4 regions of the Blautia sp. MSK20_18 genome follow, and region 4 is predicted to be linked to each of the others. Evidence: predicted binding sites of a transcription regulator. Region 4 holds the regulator's gene; each other region holds the start of a gene.

Region 1 (4,452 bases), on a different contig from region 4:
TGATGGTGAACCAGCCCCTTTCCTGTATTGTGGAAAAGGTGGAACGAAAAAAAGAAAACAAAAATCCGCCGCTTCTTTTTAACCTGGCGGAGCTTCAGAATGTGTGCTCAAAGCTGTTTAAGATCAGTCCGGACGAGACACTCCGGATCGTACAGGAGCTTTATGAGAAGAAGTTGGTGACTTATCCGAGAACGGATGCCAGAGTTCTTTCCACGGCAGTGGCCAAGGAGATATACAAGAATATTTCCGGTCTTCGAAATTATCAGCAGGCCGGTGCTGCGGCGGCAGAGGTTTTGGGGATGGAATCCTGGAAAAGCATTGCAAAGACCAGATATGTGAATGACAAGCAGATCACAGACCATTACGCGATCATTCCTACCGGTCAGGGACTGAACGCGCTGGGAAGTGTGTCTCTTACTGCACAGCGTGTGTACGAGACCATTGTACGGAGATTTTTGTGTATTTTTTATCCGCCGGCCGTTTATCAGAAGGTGAGTCTTGTGACGAAGCTGGACGGCGAGGCATTCTTTTCATCCTTTAAGGTTCTCAAAGAAGAAGGCTATCTGAAGATCGTCACGAATTCTTTTTCGCGGAAAAGGGCTTCAGACAGTGAGAAAAACGGAAATGGAGAGGAAGACGAGGTTTCCTGTGATACTGTGCTCCTGGAGGCGTTGCAGAAGCTGAAAAAGGGTGATATACTTCCTGTGAACGGTTTGAGTATCAAGGAGGGTGAGACTTCACCGCCCAAACGATACAATTCCGGTTCCATGATCCTTGCCATGGAAAATGCAGGACAGCTGATCGAGGATGAGGAGCTTCGAGCCCAGATCAAGGGAAGCGGGATCGGCACCAGTGCTACCCGTGCCGAGATCCTGAAGAAGCTTTTTAACATCAAATATCTGGCACTGAACAAAAAGACCCAGGTGATCACTCCAACGCTTCTTGGGGAAATGATCTTTGATGTGGTAAATTGTTCTATCCGGCAGCTTCTGAACCCGGAGCTTACGGCAAGCTGGGAAAAGGGGCTCACCTATGTGGCAGAGGGCAGCATCACGGAACAGGAATATATGGACAAACTGGAGCATTTTGTGCGGGTACGTACCCGGCAGGTGGAGGCAAGCAATTATCAGTATAACCTGCGGCAGTTTTTTGATGCGGCCGCTGTAAACTACAGGAAGCCGGAGCGAGCTTCCAGACAGGGAGGAAAGAGATCATCATGATGAAAGATTTTACTATCAGCAATATGCTGGATCTGAATGAGACCATTGCAGCAGAGCTTTTTGAGGGAAAAACCTATCCGTGGGAGGTTCTTCCGGAGATCGGAGATTTCATTATCAAGCTGGGAAAAACACTGGATCCTTCTGAATATGAGGAGAAGGGCGAAAATGTATGGATCGCAAGATCCGCTACAGTTGCGCCGACTGCAAGTATCACCGGACCGGCTATCATTGGCAGAGACGCCGAGGTGCGCCACTGTGCATTTATCCGCGGCAAGGCTATCGTTGGTGAGGGCGCAGTTGTGGGAAATTCCACAGAGCTTAAGAATGCAGTGCTGTTTAACAAGGTTCAGGTTCCTCATTATAATTATGTTGGAGATGCTGTGCTGGGATATAAGTCCCACATGGGTGCCGGATCGATCTGTTCCAACGTAAAATCAGACAAGAAGCTGGTTGTCGTAAAAGACGGGGATGAAAAGATCGAAACCGGTCTTAAGAAATTCGGAGCGATGCTCGGAGATCATGTTGAAGTCGGATGCGGTTCTGTGCTGAATCCCGGTACTGTGATCGGACGGAATTCCAATATTTACCCGCTGTCACCGGTACGTGGATGTGTTCCGGCGGATTCCATTTATAAAAATGCAAAAGAGATCGTAAAGAAAAAATAAGAAACAGATTCTTCTGGACACGCATTTAGGCTGCACTTTTGAGAAAGTGCAGCTTTTTTTTGATGGGGTGATGGATGCAACAGTATTGGTCGTGGAAGGATGAAACGACCGGGAGCGGGCGGGATTAAGATAAAAACAAAAGCTGTCGAAGTATGACCAGTCCCATAATATGGACTGGGTAAAACCAGTAAAAGAAATATTTTGCTGATTTTCCGCGGATGAAGCCTCTTTTTCCATTGTACAGGTTAATGGACAGAAAGGCAAAGGAGGCTCTCCATTCATAGTAAAGCCAGCAGCTTCCGAGGATTGCCTGGCCTGGCTTATCGTTTCGCATATAGTACATGATCAGCAGGAAGATATACCCCCGCCATCCATAGTCTGCTTTCAGAAAAATGGAAATGACAAGCAGTCCCAGGATGCAGAGAAGCTGCATCGAAGGTCTGGTCTGGAAATATTCGATGGCACAAAAGGCCAGATATCCGAGGAAAAGCGTGAAAAACACATTTTGTCTTTCGTAACGCAGCGTATTTGTAAACATCAGATTCCACGGAATTTCTGAGAGCAGCGCAAAAAGAAGGAGATTTCTTCCATAGAGGAACCGGCTCCGTGTATGACGGAAGCCTTCCAGCAGGAGAAAACAGAAGATGGGAAAAGCAGCTCTTCCGATATCGCGGAAAATAAGATATACAGTATATTCTCTGCCGAAAAGTGTAAACAGGATTTTCTGTGCAGGCTGATACATACTGAGCAGCACAGCTCCGATATGATCGATCAGCATGGTGATGACCGCGATCATCTTCAGAGCGCTTCCGCTGAGAATGCGGTATTTTTCTGGAAAAACAGAATCCACAGATGCATTCATGAAAAATATACCTCCAGGGTTAAACTTGCTAATATATTATCACATACATACAGCAGTTGCCAGAAATATTTGACAGTTAGGCATGCAATACTGCCGGAATAACTACCAATATTATGCGTTTTATGGCAAAATTTTATTAAATATGACTGGACGAAACAAAGGTTTTGTGAGAAAATAGCGATAGGGTGTTATCGAACTTTTTTTCTCAATAACATCGGTCAATCTATACTTGAAAGGAGTTTTAAAATGATTTATTCACGCGAAGTAGAAGAAATGTGTCCAGTGGCACAGGGCGTACATCATGGTGCCGCTCCGATCCCGGAAGAAGCAAAATGGGTTCAGGCAAAAGAAGTAAAGGATATCTCCGGATTTACACACGGTGTTGGCTGGTGTGCTCCGCAGCAGGGTGCTTGCAAGCTTTCCCTTAACGTTAAAGAGGGAATCATCCAGGAGGCACTTGTTGAGACAATCGGATGTTCAGGAATGACTCATTCTGCAGCTATGGCTTCTGAGATCCTTCCAGGACTTACCGTTATGGAGGCGCTGAACACAGACCTTGTATGTGATGCAATCAATACAGCTATGAGAGAGCTTTTCCTTCAGATCGTTTACGGACGTTCCCAGTCTGCATTCTCCGAGGACGGACTTGCAGTAGGCGCTGGTCTTGAGGACCTTGGAAAAGGACTTCGTTCTCAGGTTGGTACAATGTATGGAACTCTGAAAAAAGGACCTCGTTACCTTGAGATGGCTGAGGGTTATGTTACAGGTATCGCTCTTGATGAGAACGATGAGATCATCGGATATCAGTTCGTAAGCCTTGGAAAAATGACTGACTTCATTAAGAAAGGTGATGACCCGAACACAGCATGGGAGAAAGCAAAAGGTCAGTACGGCCGTGTTGCAGATGCTGTTAAGATCATCGACCCAAGAAAAGAGTAATTACACTTCGTAAGGTGAAAATATCAGGAGGTTACAGGAAATGGCTTTATTTGAATCATATGAGAGACGAATTGACAAGATCAATTCTGTTTTAAACAGCTATGGAATCGCTTCTATCGAAGAAGCTGAGAAAATCACTAAAGACGCAGGACTGAACGTTTACGATCAGATCAAAGGCATTCAGCCGATCTGCTTCGAGAACGCTTGCTGGGCTTACACAGTAGGTGCAGCTATCGCGATCAAAAAAGGCTGCAGAAGAGCCGCTGATGCAGCAGCAGCTATCGGAGAAGGCCTTCAGGCTTTCTGTATCCCGGGATCCGTTGCAGACACACGTAAAGTAGGTCTTGGACATGGAAACCTTGGAAAGATGCTCCTTGAGGAAGAGACAGACTGCTTCTGTTTCCTTGCAGGACATGAGTCTTTTGCAGCAGCTGAGGGTGCGATCGGTATCGCTGAGAAAGCAAACAAGGTTCGTAAAAAACCTCTTCGTGTTATCCTGAATGGTCTTGGAAAAGATGCTGCTCAGATCATCTCCCGTATCAACGGCTTTACATATGTAGAGACAGAGTATGATCCATATAAGAACGAGGTTAAGGAAGTATTCCGTAAATCCTATTCTGAGGGACTTCGTGCAAAGGTTAACTGCTACGGCGCTAACAGCGTTCCGGAAGGTGTTGCGATCATGTGGAAAGAGGGCGTTGACGTTTCCATCACAGGAAACTCCACAAACCCGACTCGTTTCCAGCATCCGGTAGCAGGAACATAC
Region 2 (4,452 bases), on a different contig from region 4:
CCGTAAAACCGCCTGTCAGGATCAGCGTCCCACAGAAACGATCCATAAATCCTACTTCCACATGAGCTGCCTTCACTGCAACATCTGCCGCAACCACGATTGCCTCCCAGGGTGTGACACGGACTATGCCGATGGCATCTCCTCTGTGATCTTCACCTTCATGAACACCGATATGTAACGCAAGATTCTCATATATCGATCTGTCATTTGGTGTAAAAACATGTGCAAAGGAAAGCTCCTTTCCAGGTACTCTCACCCGGGTCAGCCGAAGTCTTCTTCCCTTAAGGTTCTCATAATCATCATGAAACAGCCTCTCCAGCAGTTCTTCCTTTGTTATCCGTTCTTCCATGGTACACTTCCTTATCTCTTGGTGATATTGCATACTACATATCCCAGAGTATCACGGAAATAATCCACGATCTCCTCCATTGCAGTCTGCACATCGGAAATCTCTCCTGTTATGATCAGTGTTCCTGTAAAACGGTCTGCAAATCCAAGATACACATTACCGCTCTTCACAGCAATATCGGATGCGATCACAGCAGACTCGGAAGGTGTCATGTTCATGATACCAATTGCAGATGATCCATAGTCCACCTGCGGATTCAGTCCAAGCTTCTGATATATGATTGGTGCCGGACCACCCATGATATGGGCAAATGTGATCTCCTTACCGGCTACGGTTTCCTGTACGATTCTGATCTGATCTCTATGTTCATCCGCCATTGATGATTCCTCGCTTTCAAAATTTTATATTATTCTCGATCTGATAATATTGGATAATTTTATAAGCCGGATTTCATTCATCCGGCTTACAGCTTCCTAAAGTCAGGCAGATCTTTGAAATCCGCTCTGCTACCTGCTCATGGTCAAAAAACAGTCTGGCAGTTCATCTGATTTAATTTTACTATTTACCAATTTTAATGTCAAGACAATTCTTCGAAAACAAGTCAAAAAACAACGTTTTTAAAAATAGAAATCCACAAAAAACAACATTTATTTTCAAATCCTCGCGGAAAACCAGTCAGGAATCTGCTCAAAACTCAAACACCTTCTTAATACTGTCATAATGTAGGAATTTTCCCTCTGCGGCAAACGCCCGGATCTGCTCCAGGGTTGCAAACATATATCCGTCTGTCTCTTCCATCTGAAGCTTCAGATCCTTATCCTCCACATCCATGACAAAACGGTACACATCCACAAAGTAATTATCTCCTTCCCCAGGATTCTCTCTTTTATATGTAAAAAGGTATCCGCCCTCTGCCTCACTGGCGTCCAGTCCGGTCTCCTCTTTCACCTCACGGAGTACTGCATCACGGGAAGCCTCTCCTGCCTGGGCTGCACCGCCGGAAACCTCCCACCAGCCCGGAGCCCAGGCCTTTGTCATCACACGTTTGGTAATAAGAAAGGTCTTGTCCGGTCTTGCTACCACGCCCAAAACTGTCAGATGATACTCTCCATCCTTTAAACACCAGTCATTGCGCTTCATAGTTCGTCCTGTCGGTTTCTTATCTGCATCGTAAATATCCCAGAATTCCATTTTATCTATCTCCTGTCTTTTTACAGAACGCGGAAATACAGTCTTACATTTGATCCGTTTCAGCCTGCCCGTTTCTCCGTTTTCTGTATCTTTTTTATTTGTTATGATAACACGTTAAAATCATATATGTAAACCCCTGGATCCGATACCATTTTCCAGTTAGCGTTACCGTTCACTCCGTTCTCAGTAACCAGTTACCCTTCTACATCTGTTTTTTTCACATTATAAACATGCAAGTACCTGCAGCCTGAAAGATGATATGCAAAAATCTATAGATTATTTTTATTATATCGCTCGTATTATGAATTAGTTTTATAGATTATTCTGTTATATAATTAACACAAACAAACGATTCTATTTAAAATAACCAGGGAGGTTTTTTTCAGATGAAGAATGATTATCCGCATATTTTTTCCCCATTAACCGTTAAAAATATGACTATCAAGAACCGTATTGTTATGATGCCGATGGGCACCAACTACGGTGAACAGAACGGCGAAATGAGTTTTCTTCATATCAATTATTATGAGCAGCGTGCAAAGGGTGGCACAGGTCTCATCATCGTAGAGAACGCAAGCATCGATTCCCCGCAGGGCTCCAACGGAACCACACAGCTGCGCATCGATCATGACAACTATCTGCCACGTCTTTTCAAATTCTGTGAAAATATTCATAGATACGGAACAAAGATTGCGATCCAGATCAACCATGCCGGAGCTTCCGCTGTTTCTTCCAGGATCAACATGCAGCCGGTTTCCGCATCTGACGTTCCATCCAAAGAAGGCGGCGAGATCCCGCGTCCTCTTTCCAAAGACGAGATCCTTCACATCGTAAAAAAATACGGTGAGGCTGCAAAACGTGCACAGACAGCTGGCTTTGACGCGGTAGAGATCCATGCAGGACACTCCTATCTGATCAGTCAGTTCCTCTCCCCGATCACAAACAAGCGTACCGATGAGTTCGGCGGATCTGTTGAGAACCGTACCCGTTTCTGCCGTATGGTCATCGATGAGGTAAGGAAACAGGTAGGACCTTTCTTCCCGATCATGCTCCGTCTCAGTGCGGATGAGCTGATGGAAGGCGGAAATACACTGGAGGATACTCTGGAATACCTGGATTATCTTCAGGAAGAGGTTGATATCTTCGATGTTTCCTGCGGACTTAACGGTTCCATCCAGTACCAGATCGATGCAAATTATCTCCCGGACGGATGGCGTTCCTACATGGCAAAGGCCGTAAGAGAAAAATTCAACAAGCCATGTATCTCCATGGGTAATGTCCGTGACCCGAAGGTTGCTGAGCGTATCCTGGCTGACGGTGATGCAGACCTGATCGGTATGGGCCGTGGTCTGATCGCAGACCCTGCATGGGTAAACAAGGTTGCCACAGGTCATGAGTGTGACCTCCTCAAATGTATCTCCTGTAACGTTGGCTGTGCCGGAAACCGTATCGGTGTAAACCGTCCGATCCGCTGTACTGTAAACCCATCGGTTCTTGAGGGCGATGTATATAAGAAAAAACATGTAAATAAAAACTGCAACGTGGTCGTTATCGGCGGTGGCACTGCCGGACTGGAAGCTGCCTGTACAACCGCAGAGGTTGGATGCAATACCTTCCTTCTGGAAAAAAGCAATGAGCTTGGCGGACTTGCATCTCTGATCTCAAAGATCCCTGCAAAGAACCGTCTTGCTGATTTCCCGCACTATCTCATGCATCGTGCAGAACAGCTTGATAATCTTTACATCTTCAAAAACACAGAAGGAACACCGGAAAACATCCGCAAGTTCCATCCGAATATCATCGTAAGCTCCACCGGCTCCGCTCCGCTTCTGCCTCCGATCGCAGGACTGAAGGATCGTATTGACAACGAGAACCATAATATTTATTCTATTCTTGGTATGATCAGCCACATTAATGATTTTCCGAAGGATCTGGAAGGCAAAAAGGTTGTAGTTGTAGGCGGCGGTGCTGTAGGTCTTGATGTTGTGGAATTCTTTGCTGACAGAAACGCAGACATCTCTATCGTTGAGATGATGGATCAGATCGGACGTGATCTTGACCCGGTAAGCAAAAATGACACAAAGACCATGATGAAAAAACACAATGTACATCAGCTTACAAAAACTGCTCTCCTTGAGGTTAAGGATTCTTCCTTCCTTGTCAGGGGCGACGGTGAGCCTTATGAGCTTCCATTTGAGTACGGCTTCGTATGTCTCGGAATGAGAGCTCAGGGACAGCTTTACCAGAACCTCACAGAGGAATTTTCTTCTGAGGATGTTGAGATCATAAACATCGGCGACAGCCAGAGAGCAAGACGAATCATTGACGGTACCCAGGAAGGACGCAATGTCCTTACCGTTCTTGAGCAGAAGGGATACCTTTAATATTTTTCCGCTATACCCTTTCTGGGAACATTTCAATCCTTCTCCCGGAAAGTGTATATAGATCTGTTACAGTTCACTCGGTGATCCGTAACATAGATTTTCCACGTCTTCCTCCCCCGCAGCCGTCCGGAGAATGTCCGCAACTTCTTCAGATCTATGTGGTGGGAGGTTTAAAAAAGACAAATCTTCATCCAGATTTTACCAATGAGAGGAGTTATTACCATGTCAGAAAGAATCACAGGACATACCGAACTGATTGGTCTTATGGCATATCCGATCCGCCACTCCAGCTCTCCTGCCATGCAGAATGAAGCTTTTGCAAAGCTTGGCTATGATTATGCATATCTTGCATTTGAGGTTGGTGCAGACGAGATCGAGGATGCTGTAAAAGCAATCCGTACTCTGAAAATGAGAGGTTCCAACGTTTCCATGCCGAACAAAACTCTGGTAGGCCAGTACCTTGACGAGCTTTCACCGGCAGCAGAAATGTGCGGCGCTGTAAACACCATCGTTAATGATCATGGTCAT
Region 3 (4,452 bases), on a different contig from region 4:
ACGTACATCCGGATTCGGTTCAATGGCTGTTGCAAGAACTACCATATCTGCTTTCTTGAAGATCTGCTTATTATCAAGAAGATCCGAGCCCTGAACAAGAAGTGTTCCATCCGGCTGCGGAATTACTTTTCCTACCTGACCTTTGATGTAGTTTACGTTATACTGCTCAACTGCTCTTCTGTAAAACTCATCGAAGTTTTTACCAGGTGTACGGACATCAATATAAAATACCGTCACATTGGTATCCGGATATTTATCACGGATCAGCATGGCATGCTTAGCTGTGTACATACAGCAGATCTTGGAACAGTATGGCTTCCCGCGGTCATCGGAGCAACGGCTTCCAACACACTGGATAAATACGATCTCCTTCGGTGCTTTTCCATCGGAAAGGCGCTCAAGATGTCCTTTTGTAGGTCCTGCAGCATTCATGATACGCTCCAGCTCCAGAGATGTGATCACATCCTTGCTCTGGCTGTATGCGTATTCATCGTATTTGTCAAGCTTGATGGTATCAAATCCGGTTGCCACCACGATCGCTCCGTATTTCTGTGTTACGATCTCATCCTGCTGATCGTAATCAATGGCTCCTGCCTGACATACTTTGGAGCAGACACCACATTTGCCTGTCTTAAATTTCAGGCAATGCTCTCTGTCGATCACAGGAACATTTGGAATTGCCTGTGCAAACGGAGTATAGATAGCTGACCGGTTGTTCAGCCCTCTGTTGAACTCATTTGGAATCTTTTTGGAAGGACATTTTTCCTGGCAGACTCCACAGCCTGTACATTTGTCCATGTTGACACTTCGCGCTTTTTTGCGGATATCAACAGTAAAATCTCCTACAAAACCTGCAACTTTTTCTACTTCACTGTATGTATAGATATTGATCTTTTCGTGAGCTGCAGCCTCCACCATTTTTGGAGTAAGGATACATGCGGAGCAATCCAGAGTAGGGAAGGTTTTGTCAAGCTGTGACATTCTTCCGCCGATACTTGGTGTTTTTTCCACAATATCAACTTCATAGCCTGCATCGGCAATATCAAGAGCCGTCTGGATTCCGGCGATACCGCCTCCGATGATCAGGGCTCTCTTTGTAACCTGGCTTTCTCCCGGCTGAAGAGGAGCATTTAAATTAACTTTTGCTACTGCTGCTCTTGCAAGGATCACGGCCTTCTCCGTAGCCTCCTGCATATCCTTGTGGATCCAGGAACAGTGCTCACGGATATTTGCGATCTCCACCATATATGGATTCAGGCCGGCCTTTTCCGCTGCTTTACGGAAAGTTGCCTCATGCATACGCGGAGAACAGGAACAGACAACCACTCCTGTGAGATTTTTTTCACGGATGGCTTCCTGGATCCTGGACTGTCCTGCTTCGGAACACATATACTGATAATCTTCTGCATGGACAACTCCTGGCTCTTTTGCAATGATCTCCACAACCTTTTTCACGTCTACCGTAGCGGCAATATTACTTCCGCAATGACAGACAAATACACCGATTCTCTGCACTTTCTCACCTCCTGTATCTTCTGAATGCACTTACCAGCAGCTGCTGAGGAAGATCCGGATCAAGAAGTTCCGGGATCTCATCTGGTGAAAGATAGTTGCCACCTTTTTCCCGGACAACAAGCTGTCTTGCCCCGTCAATGATCTTTCCGGGTTTTACGTCTCTCGGACAGCGCTCCACACAGGCAAAACAGGAAAGGCATTTCCAAAGGGATGCTGAATTTACAAGTGCTTCGATATTTTCATTGATCACATAGGATACAAACTGATGAGGTTTGATATCCATCTCGTCAAAAGAAGGGCAGGTTGCGGAACATTTGCCGCATTTCATGCATTTTAAAGGATTGGTTCCACTGATCTCCTTTATTTTTTCCGCAGCAGAATGGTTATCTCTCATTTTGCCACCTCCTCTTTGACGCCAAGGGCTTCTGCCAGAAGCTCTGTAAAATAGTAAACCGGCAGTCTGTTTCCGGCATTTTTATTCAGATTATATTTGCACAGTGGACAAGCAGTGATCAGCATATCTGCGCCAAATCCGGCTGCGCTTTCTTCAATCTTTTCACACATATTCTGTGACATTTCTTTTTCTTTCAAGGATATATATCCTCCACAGCATTCATTTCTGTAAGGATAGATCACAGGCTCAGCGCCAAGGGCACGGATAAAATCCTCCATGATCCTTGGATTTTCCGGATCATCAAATGCCATGATCTTTCCAGGTCTCAGAAGCAGACATCCGTAATAGGCTCCGATCTTCTTTCCGGTAAAAGGATTTACTACTTTTTCTTTCAGTTTATCAAAACCGACTCTGTCCCGGAGAACCTCCAGATAATGGAGAACGGTTGTCTCTCCTTCATAGGGAGCTTCCAACTGCATATAATTGTTGGCTCTGGTCCGGATATCTTCCACATTTTTCATATCATCATTGACACGCTTGATCACATGATGACAGGCTGAACAGATCGTCACCAGATCCTGGCCTTTTTCTTTTGCCTGGTTTAACGCACGGACGGAAGAAAGCTTTGTGGCGATCTCGTCTGTGCCAAGCGGATAAACACCACCACAACACTGCCAGTCCTCGATCTCCTCAAGCTCAAACCCAAGGGCTGTGGCACTGGCTCTGGCATACTCATCCAGATCTTTGGCCTTTGTTCTCAGGGTGCAACCCGGATAATAACTGTACTTCATACCTTTCATTATCCTTTCTTAGTCTAAAATCTGACGTTTATAGTAGATATTCTTGTTCATATATTGTCTTTTTTTTAACGATACATGAATAAAAAAATGAAATCTCAACTAACACTTATTTGAGTTTTTTTATCAATTTGCACCCAAATAAAAGAGAAAAACACTCTTCCTCCGCAATTAAGAAGTGTATTAGCTCGATTTCCGAAATCATCATATCACGTTATTTCTGTTTCGACAAGGCTTTTTCGATATTTTTTTGTGTTTTTTTTAACGTACTTTTGAAAAACCTTATCATTTACGATCCTGCTTCCATGATAATTTTCATTTTCGGGCATAAAAAAAGCTCCGGATCTCTCCGAAGCTTTTTTGCTCCTATCAGTAAATAATGATCGGATAACCTGCATCAATGGTGTTATAGATCAGTGCTGCCTGATCCTTAGGCAGATTGATGCAGCCGTGGCTTCCGTTGGTTTTATAACGGTTCCCGCCAAAGGATGACTGCCAGGATGCATCATGAAGTCCCTGCCCGTAGACAAAAGGCATCCAGTAATTAACCTTTACGTTGTATCCATACTCAGAGCTTGACAGATTATAGGGACTTGCTTTGTATGCGATCGGCCATGCACCACGATATGTTTCACGCCCCTTCACCGGCTTACCACTGACAATATCTGTTTCCGTCACAAGGCTTCCGTCCTTATACAGCCACAAATGCTGTGCATCCAGACTGACCTCTATGTAACTGCCTGCCAGATCGTCTGTTCCGTTTCTCTGGTATCCTTTTTTGCTGTAAACAGGCTCTCTTGTTACAGCAGTACCACTTTTCAGGTCTTCCAGAAGCTGCGCATATTCTCCGTCCTGATCGATCCGGTATCCGTACTCATTTCCCTCAATGGTCACATCCGTTCCCGCAGATGTATGAAAGGTGCGGGGAACATAAATGGTATTGTATTTGTTGGCAAGCTCACTGATGTAGGCTTTAATGGCTTCTTCATCTAAAGTCAGCGTCTCCCCCTCAGCCTTCAGCCAGGATGTGATCGTATCGGAATCCAGAACAGCCGTTTCACTTCCGAATGTATAAGTTACTGTACTGCTGCGGTATTTCTTCAGCTGGCTGTTCAGGTCTGTAATCTTATTTTTCATATCCTCTGTTACAGTGACCGTCGGGCTTACATACACATGCTTGTTGATCGGTACTGTGATGGTATCCCCAAGCAGAGCCGTATCAAATGCTGCGTTCAGATTTGTGTCCACGGTAGTCTCCAGCTTATCCGGATCGATTTCCGTCCCCTGTACCTGTTTCACAAGGGTGAATTCTTTTTTCTCCTTATCGTACTGAATGGCTGCATCAACAGAAGCTTTTCTTTCTTCCGTACCGAAATTTGAAAGATCGAGAGCCTGCTTTTCCTGCTCCTCATCTTCCTCGATCTGACATTCCGGTTCTATATTTTCTTCCTTTGGAAAAAGCTTCCGGCTCTCTTCCCGCTGTTTCTGAATTTCTGTAAGCTTACTCAGAAGGGCTTCTTCATTGAGACTGTAGCCCAGCTCTTTCAAAGTAGTACTGTAAACTTCCTGATCATTTTCCTGAAAGGATACCGGACGATCTGCAAATTCCGCAGTGATCTTTTCTTCTGCCTGCTTTGCATCCAGTCCGGAAACATCCACTCCCCATATGGAAATCTTCCGTCCCAGCGTATTGTGATCTGCCAAGTATGTATAGACAAATAACCCTGCCACTGCCAGGATTGTTAC
Region 4 (4,452 bases):
CATAGGCAGAGTAGTTGCCGCTGTATACGCGGGTCTGTCCGGCTTCGATCTCAATGACCTTGGTGACTACCTTATCCAGAAAATAACGGTCATGGGAGACGATAAAAACAGCTCCCGGATAATTCAGAAGATAAGTTTCCAGCCAGGAGATGCTTTCCATATCCAGGTGATTGGTTGGCTCATCCAGAAGCAGGATATCCGGCTTGGAAAGAAGCATCTTGCCCAGCGCCACGCGGGTTTTCTGACCGCCGGAAAGAGTTTCGATCTGCTTGTCATAATCTTCCTCCGTGAAGCCGAGACCCTTTAAGACACCGGTCAGCTCACTTTTGTAAGCGTATCCGTTCTCCAGCTCAAACTGATGGGTCAGGCGGGTATAGGTTTCCATCAGACGGTTCAGCTCATCACCGGTCACCGTGTTCATTTCCTGTTCCATATTGCGGATACGGCGTTCCATATCGATGATGTGCTGCTTGGTGGTAAGAAGCTCCTCGTAGATGGTATGATGTCCGTGGATATCCTGGTACTGGGCAAGATAGCCGATATTTTTATCCCGGGCAAGCACCACGGTACCGGAATCAGCAGAAAGCTCCTGCATGATGATCCGCAGCAGTGTGGTCTTTCCTGCACCGTTGCATCCGATCAGAGCAGCCTTTTCACGGTCTTCAATGTGAAAGGATGCATCATTTAAAATTACTTTTTCGCCAAAGGCCTTGCATATATTCTGACATGATAAAATCATAAAAACTGTCCTCCTGTATAAAGAATCACCCCTGTTTATGCCTGAACAGGGAAAAATCCTCCACCTATTATAACGGAAACTGCCGGGATTTCAAAGAAAAAATCAATTATTAGAAAAATTATAAAGAAATTTGTACAGAATAGACAACTTTAATTGACAGGAAAATGTCAATTCGTTATAATTAACCTAGTGTAAGGTAAGGAGGAAAACTATCGTGGAGACAAAACAAATCTCGAAAGCGGTGATTAAGCGTCTGCCACGCTATTACCGCTACTTAGGAGAGCTGATGGAAGACAATGTAGAACGTATTTCTTCCAATGAGTTAAGTAAGAAGATGCATACCACAGCTTCTCAGATCCGTCAGGATCTTAATAATTTCGGCGGTTTTGGGCAGCAGGGGTATGGCTATAATGTACACTATCTTTATACAGAGATCGGTAAGATCCTGGGACTAGATACCGTTCATCCGATGATCATCCTGGGTGCCGGTAATCTGGGACAGGCACTTGCCAATTATGTGGATTTTGAGAAGCGCGGGTTCAGGCTGGTTGGTATCTTTGACGTAAATCCTGTGCTTGAGGGCATCGCAGTCCGTGGACTTGAGATCCAGATGCTCAGTGAGCTTCCGTTTTTCCTGAGAGAGAATAACGTGGAGATCGCGATCCTGACACTTCCCAAGAATAAAGCCAAGGAAATGGCAGATATTCTGGTGGAGAACGGGATCAAGGCAATCTGGAATTTTGCACATCTTGATCTTGAGACACCGGATGATGTGATCGTAGAGAACGTTCATCTTTCCGAGAGTCTGATGACACTGTCTTATAATCTCAGCAAATACAGGCAGGAACATGTGGATAAGTAAGAATTGTTAAGCTGCCGGAAACGGCAGCTTTCTCTATGACAGAGGGGAGGCAGAAGACAGAATGAAGAAGCTTGTTACCTGCAAAGAAATGAAGGATCTGGACTCCACAACGATCCGTGAGATCGGAGTTCCCTCCGAGGTTCTGATGGAGCGGGCAGCACTGAAGGTGGTAGAGGAAACAGAAAAGTATCTCCAGAAGGACGAAAGGATCCTGGTAGTCTGCGGAAGCGGAAACAATGGCGGTGACGGTATCGCTGTTGCCAGATTGTTCCATCTGAAGGGGATCCGGGTAGAGTTTTATATGGTCGGAAACAAAGATAAAATGACCAGAGAGACAGCTCTTCAGTATAAGATTGCTTCCGGTTATCGTGTCCCGGAGGTGAATAACCCGCAGTGGAGTGAATATACTACTATAGTAGATGCCGTGTTTGGGGTAGGCCTGACGCGTCCGATCGAGGGGCATTATGCTGATATCATCCATGAGATGAACAGTGCGAGGGCCAAAAAGATCGCAGTTGACATCCCGTCAGGAGTGAACGGAGATACTGGCCTGGAAATGGGAATTGCCTTCAGCGCCGATCTGACTGTCACATTTGCCTACCGGAAAAGAGGTCTTTGCTTTTATCCGGGAAGACTGTATGCAGGAAGGATCGTTACCGCCGATATCGGGATCTATGAGCAGGAAGCTGTGACTGCATCTGCCGCCTGTCTGGAAAATAAAGATCTGAAGCTGTTTCCGGAACGTGATCCCGGCGGAAACAAGGGTACCTTCGGAAAAGTGCTCTTTGTGACCGGAAGTGAGGGAATGTGCGGAGCCGCTTATTTAAGCGCCAGTGCAGCACTTCGTGCCGGTGCGGGAATGGTAAAGATCCAGACTGTGGAAGCCAACAGGATCCCACTGCAGATACTCCTTCCGGAGGCTATGGTCTGCAGCCGCTTTGATCAGGAATCCAATGAACAGCTTCTATCCTGGTGTGATGTGATCGTGATCGGACCGGGACTTGGAACATCAGTGGCCAGCCGTGAGAGAGAACAGTGGTTTCTCACGGCGGCTGCCCGGGAGAAAAAGCCGCTGATCCTGGATGCGGACGGCCTGAACCTTCTGGCTGCACATCCACAGTGGTACCAGTATCTGGGAGAGCATGTAGTCCTGACACCGCATATCGGAGAAATGAGCCGGCTCAGTGGCAGAACGATCCAGGAGATCCAGCATGAGATCGCAGATACTGCACTGAAATCTGCTGCGGAAACAGGCTCTGTGTGCGTATTGAAGGATGCATGTACGGTGATCGCAGATGAAAAAGGCCAGATGTATCTGAATCTTTCCGGTAATTCCGGAATGGCAACTGCAGGAAGCGGAGATGTGCTTTCCGGGATCCTGGCAGCAGTGTTATGTATGTATCTGAAAACGGAGGAACAGCCTCCCATGGTTTTAAAGGCCGCGTTAGGTGTTTATCTTCACGGACTTTGCGGTGATCTTGCAGCCGCTGAAAAAGGAAAGCGCAGTATGCTGGCAGGAGATATCATAGAATATCTGCCCAAGGCATTAGCTATAGGTGAAGAGGAGTCGGGATTATGAAAAAATACGAGAGAGTAAAAGCACTGGTATCACTGGATGCCATTGCCCACAATTTTGAGGAAATGTATAAAAATGTCAAAGAAGGGACAAAGATCATCGCTGTGATCAAGGCAGACGGTTATGGCCATGGTGCCAGAGCTATTGCCCGTCTGATCCAGGACTATGACTATATCTGGGGATTTGCAACAGCTACGGCAGAGGAGGCACTGGAGCTTCGGCATGCAGGGATCACCAAGCCTGTCCTGATCCTTGGCCTTGTATTTGAGGAATATTATGAGGAGCTTGCAGCCAATGATATCCGGATCACCATATCGGATCTTAATACAGCGGCAGAATATGCAAAAGCAGGTGCACGCATTGGAAAAAATGTACATATTCATCTGGCTCTGGATACGGGAATGACAAGGATCGGATATGCGGATATTCCGGAAAATGCGGTAAAGATCGAAAAAATCTCAAAAATCCCGAATCTGGTGATCGAGGGAATGTTTACCCATTTTGCCAGGGCGGATGAGACCGACCGTTCTCCTGCACTGGTGCAGCTGGACCGTTATCTCCGTTTTGCAGAGCTTCTGGAAAAAAGAGGTGTTCATATTCCGGTACGTCACTGCTCCAACAGTGCAGGTATCATCCGTGTTCCGGAAGCAAATCTCAATGTCGTTCGTGCCGGCATCACCATTTACGGTATTTATCCGTCAGAGGAGGTAGAACGTGATATTGTGAAGCTGACACCTGCAATGGAGCTGAAAAGTCATGTATCCTATGTGAAAAATGTGGAACGTGGAACAGCGGTAAGCTATGGAGGAACGTTTGTTACAGAACGCTTTACCAGAATGGCAACGATCCCCGTAGGTTATGCAGATGGCTATCCGAGACAGCTTTCCAATAAGGGCTGGGTCCTGATCCGGGGCAAAAAAGCTCCGATCCTCGGACGTGTCTGCATGGATCAGTTTATGGTTGATGTCACAGATATCCCGGAGGTGAAGGCCGGGGACGAGGTCACCCTGATGGGAAGAGATGGAGAGGAATTTATCAGTGTGGAGACACTGGGAGATCTTTCCGGAAGATTTTCCTATGAATTTGTCTGTGGGATCAGTAAACGTGTTCCGCGGGTTTATATCAAAGACGGTAAGGAATGCGGAGAAGAGGAGAGCTTTTTCCAGTAGATCCGTAAATACCCGGATCCGGAAAACGCCGGGTCAGACATAAGGCCGGTAAAAAAGTACCACGCATGGTATACACAAAGAAATTGTGGAAATACTTATCTGTAAA

Evidence for each region. Region 4 encodes Rex, which represses fermentation and respiration genes when NADH is low (regulators of the CRP and FNR family bind a similar motif). Its sites were predicted from a motif close to ATTGTTAANTANTTAACAAT; they were not measured.
Region 1: LI091_RS12085 (iron-sulfur cluster assembly scaffold protein) is a predicted target of Rex. The motif match lies at 2,772-2,791, and genes of this name have one in related genera.
Region 2: LI091_RS12545 (oxidoreductase) is a predicted target of Rex. The motif match lies at 1,864-1,883, and genes of this name have one in related genera.
Region 3: LI091_RS14600 (CoB--CoM heterodisulfide reductase iron-sulfur subunit B family protein) is a predicted target of Rex. The motif match lies at 2,763-2,782, and genes of this name have one in related genera.

Annotation. Positions count from the first base shown of each region.
Region 1 is NZ_JAJCGR010000021.1:27,012-31,463, forward strand. Features, by position in the region: gene LI091_RS12070 (DNA topoisomerase) at 1-1,220, shown strand, start outside; gene LI091_RS12075 (transferase) at 1,217-1,885, shown strand; gene LI091_RS12080 (TraX family protein) at 2,010-2,747, opposite strand; gene LI091_RS12085 (iron-sulfur cluster assembly scaffold protein) at 2,994-3,686, shown strand; gene LI091_RS12090 (GGGtGRT protein) at 3,727-4,452, shown strand, end outside.
Region 2 is NZ_JAJCGR010000023.1:1,586-6,037, reverse strand. Features, by position in the region: gene LI091_RS12560 (BMC domain-containing protein) at 1-349, opposite strand, end outside; gene LI091_RS12555 (BMC domain-containing protein) at 361-726, opposite strand; gene LI091_RS12550 (NUDIX hydrolase) at 1,037-1,540, opposite strand; gene LI091_RS12545 (oxidoreductase) at 1,927-3,924, shown strand; gene LI091_RS12540 (shikimate dehydrogenase) at 4,147-4,452, shown strand, end outside.
Region 3 is NZ_JAJCGR010000032.1:13,672-18,123, reverse strand. Features, by position in the region: gene LI091_RS14610 (CoB--CoM heterodisulfide reductase iron-sulfur subunit A family protein) at 1-1,515, opposite strand, end outside; gene LI091_RS14605 (4Fe-4S dicluster domain-containing protein) at 1,520-1,909, opposite strand; gene LI091_RS14600 (CoB--CoM heterodisulfide reductase iron-sulfur subunit B family protein) at 1,906-2,700, opposite strand; gene LI091_RS14595 (L,D-transpeptidase family protein) at 3,076-4,452, opposite strand, start outside.
Region 4 is NZ_JAJCGR010000003.1:150,207-154,658, reverse strand. Features, by position in the region: gene abc-f (ribosomal protection-like ABC-F family protein) at 1-739, opposite strand, end outside; gene LI091_RS03285 (redox-sensing transcriptional repressor Rex) at 954-1,601, shown strand; gene LI091_RS03280 (NAD(P)H-hydrate dehydratase) at 1,663-3,180, shown strand; gene alr (alanine racemase) at 3,177-4,346, shown strand.